2 regions of the Microbacterium sp. GW821-FHT01D02 genome follow, and region 2 is predicted to be linked to the other one. Evidence: predicted binding sites of a transcription regulator. Region 2 holds the regulator's gene; the other holds the start of a gene.
What was found. The regulator HrcA, encoded in region 2, represses chaperone genes, less so after heat shock. The targets are predictions, from matches to a motif close to TTNGCACTCGNNNNNNNCGAGTGCNAA.

Region 1 (4,207 bases), on a different contig from region 2:
CGCCGGTGACGGGCGTGCGCCGGATGCCGCAGCTGCGTCGGATGCCCCTGACCTCCCCGGCCAGCCTGACCTCCCCGGACAACCGGACGCCCCCGAACCGCCGGAGGCCCCCGCGACGTTCCATGGAGCACTGCGGAGGAGCGCGAAGGCCGCGGTCGTGGGATCCGTCCTCCTGCTCGCGATCGGCATCGGCGCCGGCGGGGCCCTCTTCTCCCCGCAGCCCGCGAGCATCCCGCTGAGCGCCGAGCAGCAGCAGCGTCGTGCCGAGCTCGGCGCGTCGACCTACGACCCCGGTTCGGTGCGTGCGATCGCGCAGAACGACGACGCCCTCGTCTGGTACGCGACGAGGAAGGCGGGTGAGGTCCACTGCCTGGTGCTCGACGTCGGTGAGAGATCCCAGGCGGACTGCCGGACCTCGGAGGAGCAGGAGGTCGGGATGTCCGCGTTCCTGCCGCTGCCGGCGGAGGAGGGCGACGCCGAGGGAGGGTGGTTCGACGTGAATGTCGGCGCCACGATGTTCCTCACCGCTGACGGGGAGCCCATGGTCGGTCTCCAGCGCTGGGGTCCGGGATTCGGTTCGACCGACGGGCTCGCCGACGCCGAACGCGAGAGGGCCGGGGAGCTGGCCGCGGAGGGGTACAGCCTCGGGCTCACGCTCGTCGGCCGTTTCCGTTCGGCGCCGGTGTGGTCGGCCGACCGTCTCACCGAGCAGGGCGCGACGCAGCGGTGCCTGATCGTGGATGCCGGTGGTGGAGTGGCATGCAAACCCTTCGAGGCCGCCCTGCAGGAAGGACTCGACGTGCAGGTGGTCGATCTCGATCCGACCGGCGGGGTGACCGGCGTCTCCGCCATCGACCTGCGGTTCACGGGCCAGCAGGCTCCGTTCGTGACGGTCACGAACGCGACATCGCTGGCCGAGGTCGCTCCGGGGGAGACCGTCGTGGTGCAGGGGGAGCCCGGCGATCCGATCGAGATCCGCGTCCCCGGCGCCGGCACGGACGACTGAGGCGGATCACCCCGCGGCGGGCACCCGATCGGCGAGGATCGCCGTCCGTCGATCCCCGATGCGCGCGAGGATCAGCGTCGCCTCCTGATCGCCGCGCAGCGTCAGCTTCTTCCGGAACGCCGCCGGGTCGACGTCGACCCCGCGCTTCTTGATCTCGAGGCGGCCGATGCCGTGCGCCTTCAGCGCGGCGCTGATCGCCTTGGGGTTCGCCGGCAGGGTCTCGCGCACGCGGAACGACTGCACGAACGGGCTCGTCAGCGCCGCATCCGACGTCAGGTACGCGATGTGCTCGTCGAGCATCCCGGCATCGAGGCTCCGGGCGACGTCGCCGATCAGACGGGCGCGGATGACCGCTCCGTCGGGTTCGTGCAGGAATGCGCCGAGCTCGCGCACCGGCTCGTCCGCGGCGTCCGCCGATGAGGTGAGCTCGTGGGAGCGGTCGTCGCGGATCACGAGGGCCGCACGCCGCACACCCTCCCGGGCGAGGGCACCGCTCCACACGACGAGCTCCACCACGCTGCCGTCGGCGCTGACCCACTGCGCCTCGGCGTCGGCGGGCAGCGCGTCACGGTCGTGCGCGGGGCCGAGCTTGATGCCGGTCGGTACCCGGGAGGCGACATCGAACGCCCAGTCCAGCGAGGGGGAGTAGTCATCGGCGGAGACGCGACGGGTCTCCGTGTGCCCCGACGTGCGCCGGGCCGGATCCATCCAGACGGCGCGGGTGCCGGTGTCATCGAGAGCGGCGAACGCGTTCTCGGCGGTGTCGTGACGCACCACCGCGTTCTCGCCGAAGGGGGCGAGGTTGTACGCCGCGATCGCGGCCGTGACCTCGTCGGCGTCGACCGCCCGCACGTCGAGCCCGGCGCCCGCGAAGGCCAGCGCATCGCCGCCGATGCCGCAGCCGAGGTCGGCGACGTCCGTGAATCCCGCACGGCGGATCCGCTGCGCGTGCCGTGCCGCCACGCCGAGCCTCGTCGCCTGCTCGAGCCCCGCCCGGGTGAACAGCATGCGCGCGGCGAACGGTCCGAACTTGGCGGCGGCCCTGGACCGCAGGTGCGCCTGTCCGACGACCGCGGAGACGAGATCGGGCGCGTGCCCGGCGGCGCGCAGCCGGGAGACGGCGCGGGCGACGTCGGCGGTCGATTCGATCGGGTCGAGTGCGTCGAGCAGCTCGAGACCGGCAGGGGTCAGCAGGGCACGCAGCTCGGACATCTCCACGCCCTCAGCCTAATTCCCCCGCGCGGCGGACCGAGCGGCGGCGACGCACTGGCACTCGCATTGCATGAGTGCCAGCCGACCGCCTACACTGGCATTAGCACTCTCGGGTTGAGAGTGCGAACAAGTCTTTCGTGTCAGCGTCAAGAAAGAAGAGGTAGACCGTGTCGGTTTCCATCAAGCCGCTCGAGGACCGCATCGTCATCAAGCAGGTCGAGGCCGAGCAGACCACCGCGAGTGGCCTGGTCATCCCCGACACCGCCAAGGAGAAGCCCCAGGAGGGCGAGGTCGTGGCGGTCGGCCCCGGCCGTATCGATGACAACGGCAACCGTGTTCCGCTCGACGTCGCCGTCGGCGACCGCGTGCTCTACAGCAAGTACGGCGGCACCGAGGTGAAGTTCGGCGCAGACGAGTTCCTCGTCCTGTCGGCTCGCGACGTCCTCGCGGTCGTCGTCCGCTGATCTGCTGAGGTCCTCGAAGGGGGCTCGGATGCTTCGGCATCCGAGCCCCCTTCTGCGTTCCGCCACCCGGCATCCGTTTCCTGCCAAACTCGGCGGGGAGCCTGGAGGGGAGAACTCTGCGCCCGTGGCGCGGGCATAGTGTTGTGCGGTGACCCCCGAGACGACCCGCGCCACCCCGTCCGCCGGAGTCGCCTACGCCGGATCCGCCTACCTCCTCTGGGGCGTGCTGCCGCTCTACTTCCTCCTGCTCGTGCCCACCGGGCCGTGGGAGGTCGTCGCCTGGCGCGTGCTGCTGTCGTTCGTCTTCTGCCTCCTGCTGCTCACGGTCATGCGCGGCTGGGCCGCGTTCCGGGCGATCCTTCGTCAGCCGAAGCTGCTGGGCTGGACCGCGCTCGCCGGCCTCCTGATCTACATCAACTGGCAGGTGTTCCTGATCGGGACCCTCAGCGGCAACGTGGTGGAGACGAGCCTGGGCTACTTCATCAACCCGATCACCACCGTGCTCCTCGGAGTCTTCGTGCTGAAGGAGCGCATCCGGCGGCTGCAGTGGGCGGCCATCGCGATCGCGGCCCTCGCCGTGGTCGTGATCGTCGTCGCGTACGGCGACTTCCCGTGGATCGCGCTCTCGCTGACGGCGTCGTTCGGGGTCTACGGGCTCATCAAGAAGAAGATCGGTCCGGCGGTCGACGCGGTCAGCGGTCTGACCCTCGAGTCCTTCTGGTTGATCCCGATGGCGGTCGTGCAGCTGATCGTCGTCGCCAGACGACCGGGATCACGATGGGCGCGAACGGCTGGGCGCACGGCGTGCTGCTCGCCTTCGCCGGTGTCGCGACCGCCGTCCCGCTCCTGCTCTTCGCCGCGGGCGCCCGACGGATCAACCTCACCGTGATCGGCATGATCCAGTTCATCACCCCGGTGATGCAGTTCCTCATCGGCGTCGTCGTCCTGCACGAGCCCATGCCGGCAGCGCGGTGGGCGGGGTTCGTGATCGTCTGGATCGCCATCGCCGTCTTCCTCGTCGACCTGTTCCTCGCCGCCCGCCGAGGGCGCAGGACCCCGAGGCCCGATCTGGTCTGACCGGCCCTTTCCAGGGCTGGAGAACCCGGTGTCGGATCGTTAACGCACCGAGATACTTGCCACCCCTGTGCGCGGGCATCACGCCCTAGTGTTAGAGCACCCGACTGTGGTCACAATCCACGTTCAGTTACGCAAGGGAGCATCATGAACGCATTGAAGGGCTCGCGCACCGCGAAGGTCTTCGCCGGGATCGCACTTATCAGCGCATCCGCCATCGTCATCTCCGGCTGCGCGAGCACGCCGAACGCGGAGCCGTCGAAGGGTGGTGAGAAGCCGGCCGTCGACCTGACGCTCAAGCTCGGCTCGATGCTTCCCGCGACCGGCACGCTCGCGTTCCTCGGAGCGCCGATGGAGGCCGGTGTCCAGCTGGCCGTCAACCAGATCAACGAGGCCGACGCTGGGGTGACCATCGACCTCACCACGGCCGACGAGGGCGACCTCGACAACA
Region 2 (4,207 bases):
CCGCGGCATCCGTGGACGACTCGACCAGGAAGTGCAGGGCCATGATCAGTGGCTGCGGAAGCGGTCGCGGAGCTTGGAGAAGAGGCCCTGCTGGAACTGGGCCAGCTGCGGATCCGGCGCCTTGGTCTTCTTCGCGAAGTCCTCGATCAGCGCCCGCTGCGCGGAGTCCAGCCTGGTCGGGGTCAGTACCTGCACGCCCACCCGCAGGTCGCCGCGCTGGGTGCCGCGGAGCGGGGTGATGCCTCGGCCCTTGATGGTCAGCACGTCTCCGGACTGCACGCCGGCGCGGATCTCGAGGTCGACTTCGCCGTCCAGCCCCTGGATCGTGGTCTCGGTGCCGAGGATGGCATCCGTCATCGACACCTCGAGCGTGGCGAGCAGGTCGTCGCCCTCACGGCTGAACGCCGGGTGCGCGTTGACGGTGACCTCGACGTACAGGTCGCCGTTCGGGCCGCCGGCCTTGCCGACCTCTCCCGAACCGGGCAGCTGCAGACGCAGGCCCGTCTCGACGCCGGCGGGGATGTCGAGCGACACGGTGCGGCGCGAGCGCACACGACCCTGTCCGCCGCAGGTGCCGCAGGGGTACGGGATGGTCGTGCCGTAGCCCTCGCACGTGCCGCAGGGCTGCGAGGTGACGACGTTGCCGAGCAGGCTGCGCACCTGGCGCTGCACGTGACCGGAGCCGCCGCAGATGTCGCACGTGACCGGCGAGGTGCCCTCCTGGCAGCACGACCCCTGGCAGGTCTCGCACAGCACGGCGGTGTCGACCTCGATGTCCCGGTGGGCGCCGAACACGACGTCGCCCAGGTCGAGCGTCACGCGGACGAGGGCGTCCTGACCACGCTCGCGGCGCGAGCGCGGACGCGCGCCGCGACCGCCGCCCTGCGCCGCCCCGAAGAAGGTCTCGAAGATGTCCCCGAAGCCGCCGAACCCGCCGAAGTTGCCGGCCGCGCCGTCTCCGCCGCCCATGTCGTAGCGACGACGGGACTCGTCGTCGCTGAGCACGTCGTACGCGTGCGTGACGAGCTTGAACTTCTCCGCAGCGTCCTCTCCCGGGTTCACATCCGGGTGCAGCTGCCGCGCCAGGCGTCGATACGCCTTCTTGATCTCGTCGGTGGAAGCGTCTCGGGACACCCCGAGAACCTCATAGTGGTCCGCCACAATCGCCCTTCTGCGTGTGTCCTGGTGGCGACCGCGTCAGCGGCCGGCCTCGTCTTCGTCGAGCATCCGCGACAGGTAGCGGGCCACGGCCCGTGCTGCGGCGAGGTTGCTCGGGTAGTCCATGCGTGTCGGCCCCATCACGCCGACGCGCGCCGTGCCGCTGGGCGCGGCGTAGTTGCTGGCGACGATCGATGCCTCGCCGAGCCCGAACGGAGCGTTCTCCGTGCCGATGCTCGCCGCGAGCCCATGCTCGTCGGTCACCATCTCACTCATCAGCCGCAACAGCGTCACCTGCTCCTCGATCGCCTCGAGGAGCGGATGGATGCTGCCGCGGAAGTCCTGTTCCCGCCGCGCGAGCGTCGCGGCGCCCGCCATCACGAGACGCTCCTGCCGGAAACTGCCGAGCTCGTCCATGACGACGCCGGCGATCGCGCGCAGCACGAGGTCCTTCGGCGTCTCCTCCGCGGAGAGCAGCGCCTGGAGACGGTCGGAGGCTTCGCCGATCGCCTGCCCGGTGATGAGCGCGGACAGACGCGCGCGCAGCACGGCCATCTCGGTGTCGTCGATCATCTCGGGGAGGACGGCCATGCGCTGCGACACACCGCCGGCATCGGTCACCAGCACGATCAGGAGTCGGTTCGGCGCGAGAGCCACGAGCTCGACGTGCGTGACGTGGGCGCGGGCGAAGGACGGATACTGGGCGAGCGCGACCTGTCCGGTCAGCTGCGTCAGCACGCGCACGGTGCGCACCATCAGGTCGTCGAGGTCGGCCGGCTCGCCGAGGAACGATTCGATCGCCGAGCGCTGGGCCGACGAGAGCGGACGCAGCTGGGCCAGGTGGTTCACGAAGACGCGGTAGCCCTTGTCGGTGGGCACCCGGCCGGACGAGGTGTGCGGAGCCGTGATGAGCTCCTCGTCCTCGAGCAGAGCCATGTCGTTGCGGATCGTCGCCGCCGAGACGCCGAAGGAGTGCCGGTCGACGATGGAGCGGCTGCCGACGGGTTCGTGGGTCTCGACGTAGTCCTGCACGATCGCGCGGAGAACCTGGAGTCCTCGCTCTGTGACCATCGCCTTCCCTCCCGCTGGCACTCGGACGTTCAGAGTGCCAATCCTACCCCGTGCAGCTCGGGATTCTCCGTACTGGGCGGGCGACCCTAGGATGACGCTCATGACCACCTCTCCCCAGGCCTCCCTGTCGAGCGGCTTCGTCCGCGGCTCCGAGGAGGACGGGATCGTCCGCTATCTCGGCATCCCCTATGCGGACGCGCCGTTCGGGGAGAACCGCTTCCGAGCCCCGCAGCCCGTCACCGCCTGGCACGGGGTCCGCGAGGCGACGCAGTTCGGGCCCACTCCGCCCCAGGTTCCCTACGCGGGTGCGATCGGCGAGCTCCTGGGCTCCGTGCGCATCGAGGGCGACGACATCCTGACGGCGAACGTGTGGGCGCCGTCAGGAGCATCCGCCGCTCCCGTGCTGCTGTGGATCCACGGCGGGGCGCTCGAGCGCGGTACCGCCGCGCTGCCCCTCTATGACGGCACGGTCTTCGCGAAGGCCGGGATCGTGTTCGTCTCGATCAACTACCGCCTGGGGTCCGAGGGGTTCTCGGTGCTCGACGGCGCACCCCGCAACCTCGGCCTCCGCGACGCCGCCGCCGCGCTGGAATGGGTGCATCGCGAGATCGCGGCGTTCGGCGGCGATCCCGAGCGGATCACCGCGATGGGCGAATCCGCCGGCGGGGCGATCGTCGCCGGTCTTCTCGCTCGTGACGACTCGAGGGCGCTGATCGGCCGGGCCATCATCGAGTCCGGACCGCTCCGGGCGCAGACCGCGAAGAAGGCGGGACGCGTGACGGCGCAGCTCGCGAAGCGGCTCGGTGTGCGGGCCGATCGCGACGCGTTCGCCGCCCTCACGCCCGAGCAGCTGCTCGATGCCCGGAAGGCGCAGTCGGCGGGGTCCTCCCCTCTCGGCGGGGCACCCGGGTTCCAGTTCGCGATCGACCCCGACAGCCTCCCGCGTTCCCCGCATGAGGTGCTCGGCGGGATCGACACGCCGCTGCTGATCGGCAGCAACACCGATGAATACCGGCTCTGGTTCCCGCCGGAGGCTCTCGCCGGGATCAGCGAGCTCAAGCTGCAGGCGGCCCGGCTCCTCTCACGGATCCCGCGCCGAGCGGTCTCCGCGTACCGCCGCGCGTTCCCGGGGGCCGGCACCGGCGAGGTGTTCGGGCAGCTCGTGACGGACATGATGCTGCGCGCGCCGCTGAGCCGCGTCGCCGCCGCGCGACCGGAGACCACCCACGTCTACGAGTTCGCCTGGCCGAGCCCGGTGCGGGATCTGCGCGCCGCGCACGCGTTGGAACTGGGATTCGTCTTCGACCGCCTCGGCGATGAGGAGGCGAGGCGCATGGCCGGACCGGACGCGCCGCGGGAGCTCGCCCGCGAGATGAACGCGGCCTGGGTGCGCTTCGTCACCCAGGGCGACCCCGGCTGGCCCGCGTACGGAAGCGGGCGGCTGACGCGTCTGTTCGACACGGACAGCCAGACCGTGCCGCAGCGGCGGACCGCCGGGATGGATCTGCTCCCCGGCTGATGCGGAGCGCGCTCAGTCGGTGAGCTCGCGCACCACCGCGTCGGCGAGGAGCCGTCCGCGCAGGGTCAGCTGGATGCGCCCCTGTACCGCGGCCACCGGGTCGACGAGCCCGTCGGCCATCAGTCCGGCGACGCGGCTCCGATTCGTGACCGGGACCTCCTCGACGGCGATCCCCTCGCGGATGCGGCTGAGCAGCAGGATGCGCTCGAGCGTGCGCGACTCGTTGTCCGGTCGCTCCGTCCCCGCGGCGGGGGATTCGGATGCCGCGAGCCGCTGCGCGTACGCCGCCGGGTGCTTCACGTTCCACCAGCGCAACCCGGCCATATGGCTGTGCGCTCCGGGACCGAAGCCCCACCAGTCGCTCCCGCGCCAGTAGGCGAGGTTGTGCCGGGAGCGCTGCTCAGGCGTGCGTGCCCAGTTGCTGACCTCGTACCAGTCGAATCCGCCGGCGGCGAGACG

Region 1: groES (co-chaperone GroES) is a predicted target of HrcA. The motif match lies at 2,273-2,299, and genes of this name have one in related genera.

The regions. Positions count from the first base shown of each region.
Region 1 is NZ_JBWKXB010000002.1:273,445-277,651, reverse strand. It holds gene AC07VM_RS10060 (hypothetical protein) at 1-1,006, shown strand, start outside; gene AC07VM_RS10055 (class I SAM-dependent methyltransferase) at 1,013-2,218, opposite strand; gene groES (co-chaperone GroES) at 2,386-2,682, shown strand; partial or broken gene rarD (EamA family transporter RarD) at 2,831-3,759, shown strand; gene AC07VM_RS10040 (ABC transporter substrate-binding protein) at 3,904-4,207, shown strand, end outside.
Region 2 is NZ_JBWKXB010000003.1:218,503-222,709, reverse strand. It holds gene AC07VM_RS14560 (16S rRNA (uracil(1498)-N(3))-methyltransferase) at 1-43, opposite strand, end outside; gene dnaJ (molecular chaperone DnaJ) at 46-1,161, opposite strand; gene hrcA (heat-inducible transcriptional repressor HrcA) at 1,198-2,229, opposite strand; gene AC07VM_RS14545 (carboxylesterase/lipase family protein) at 2,330-3,748, shown strand; gene hemW (radical SAM family heme chaperone HemW) at 3,761-4,207, opposite strand, start outside.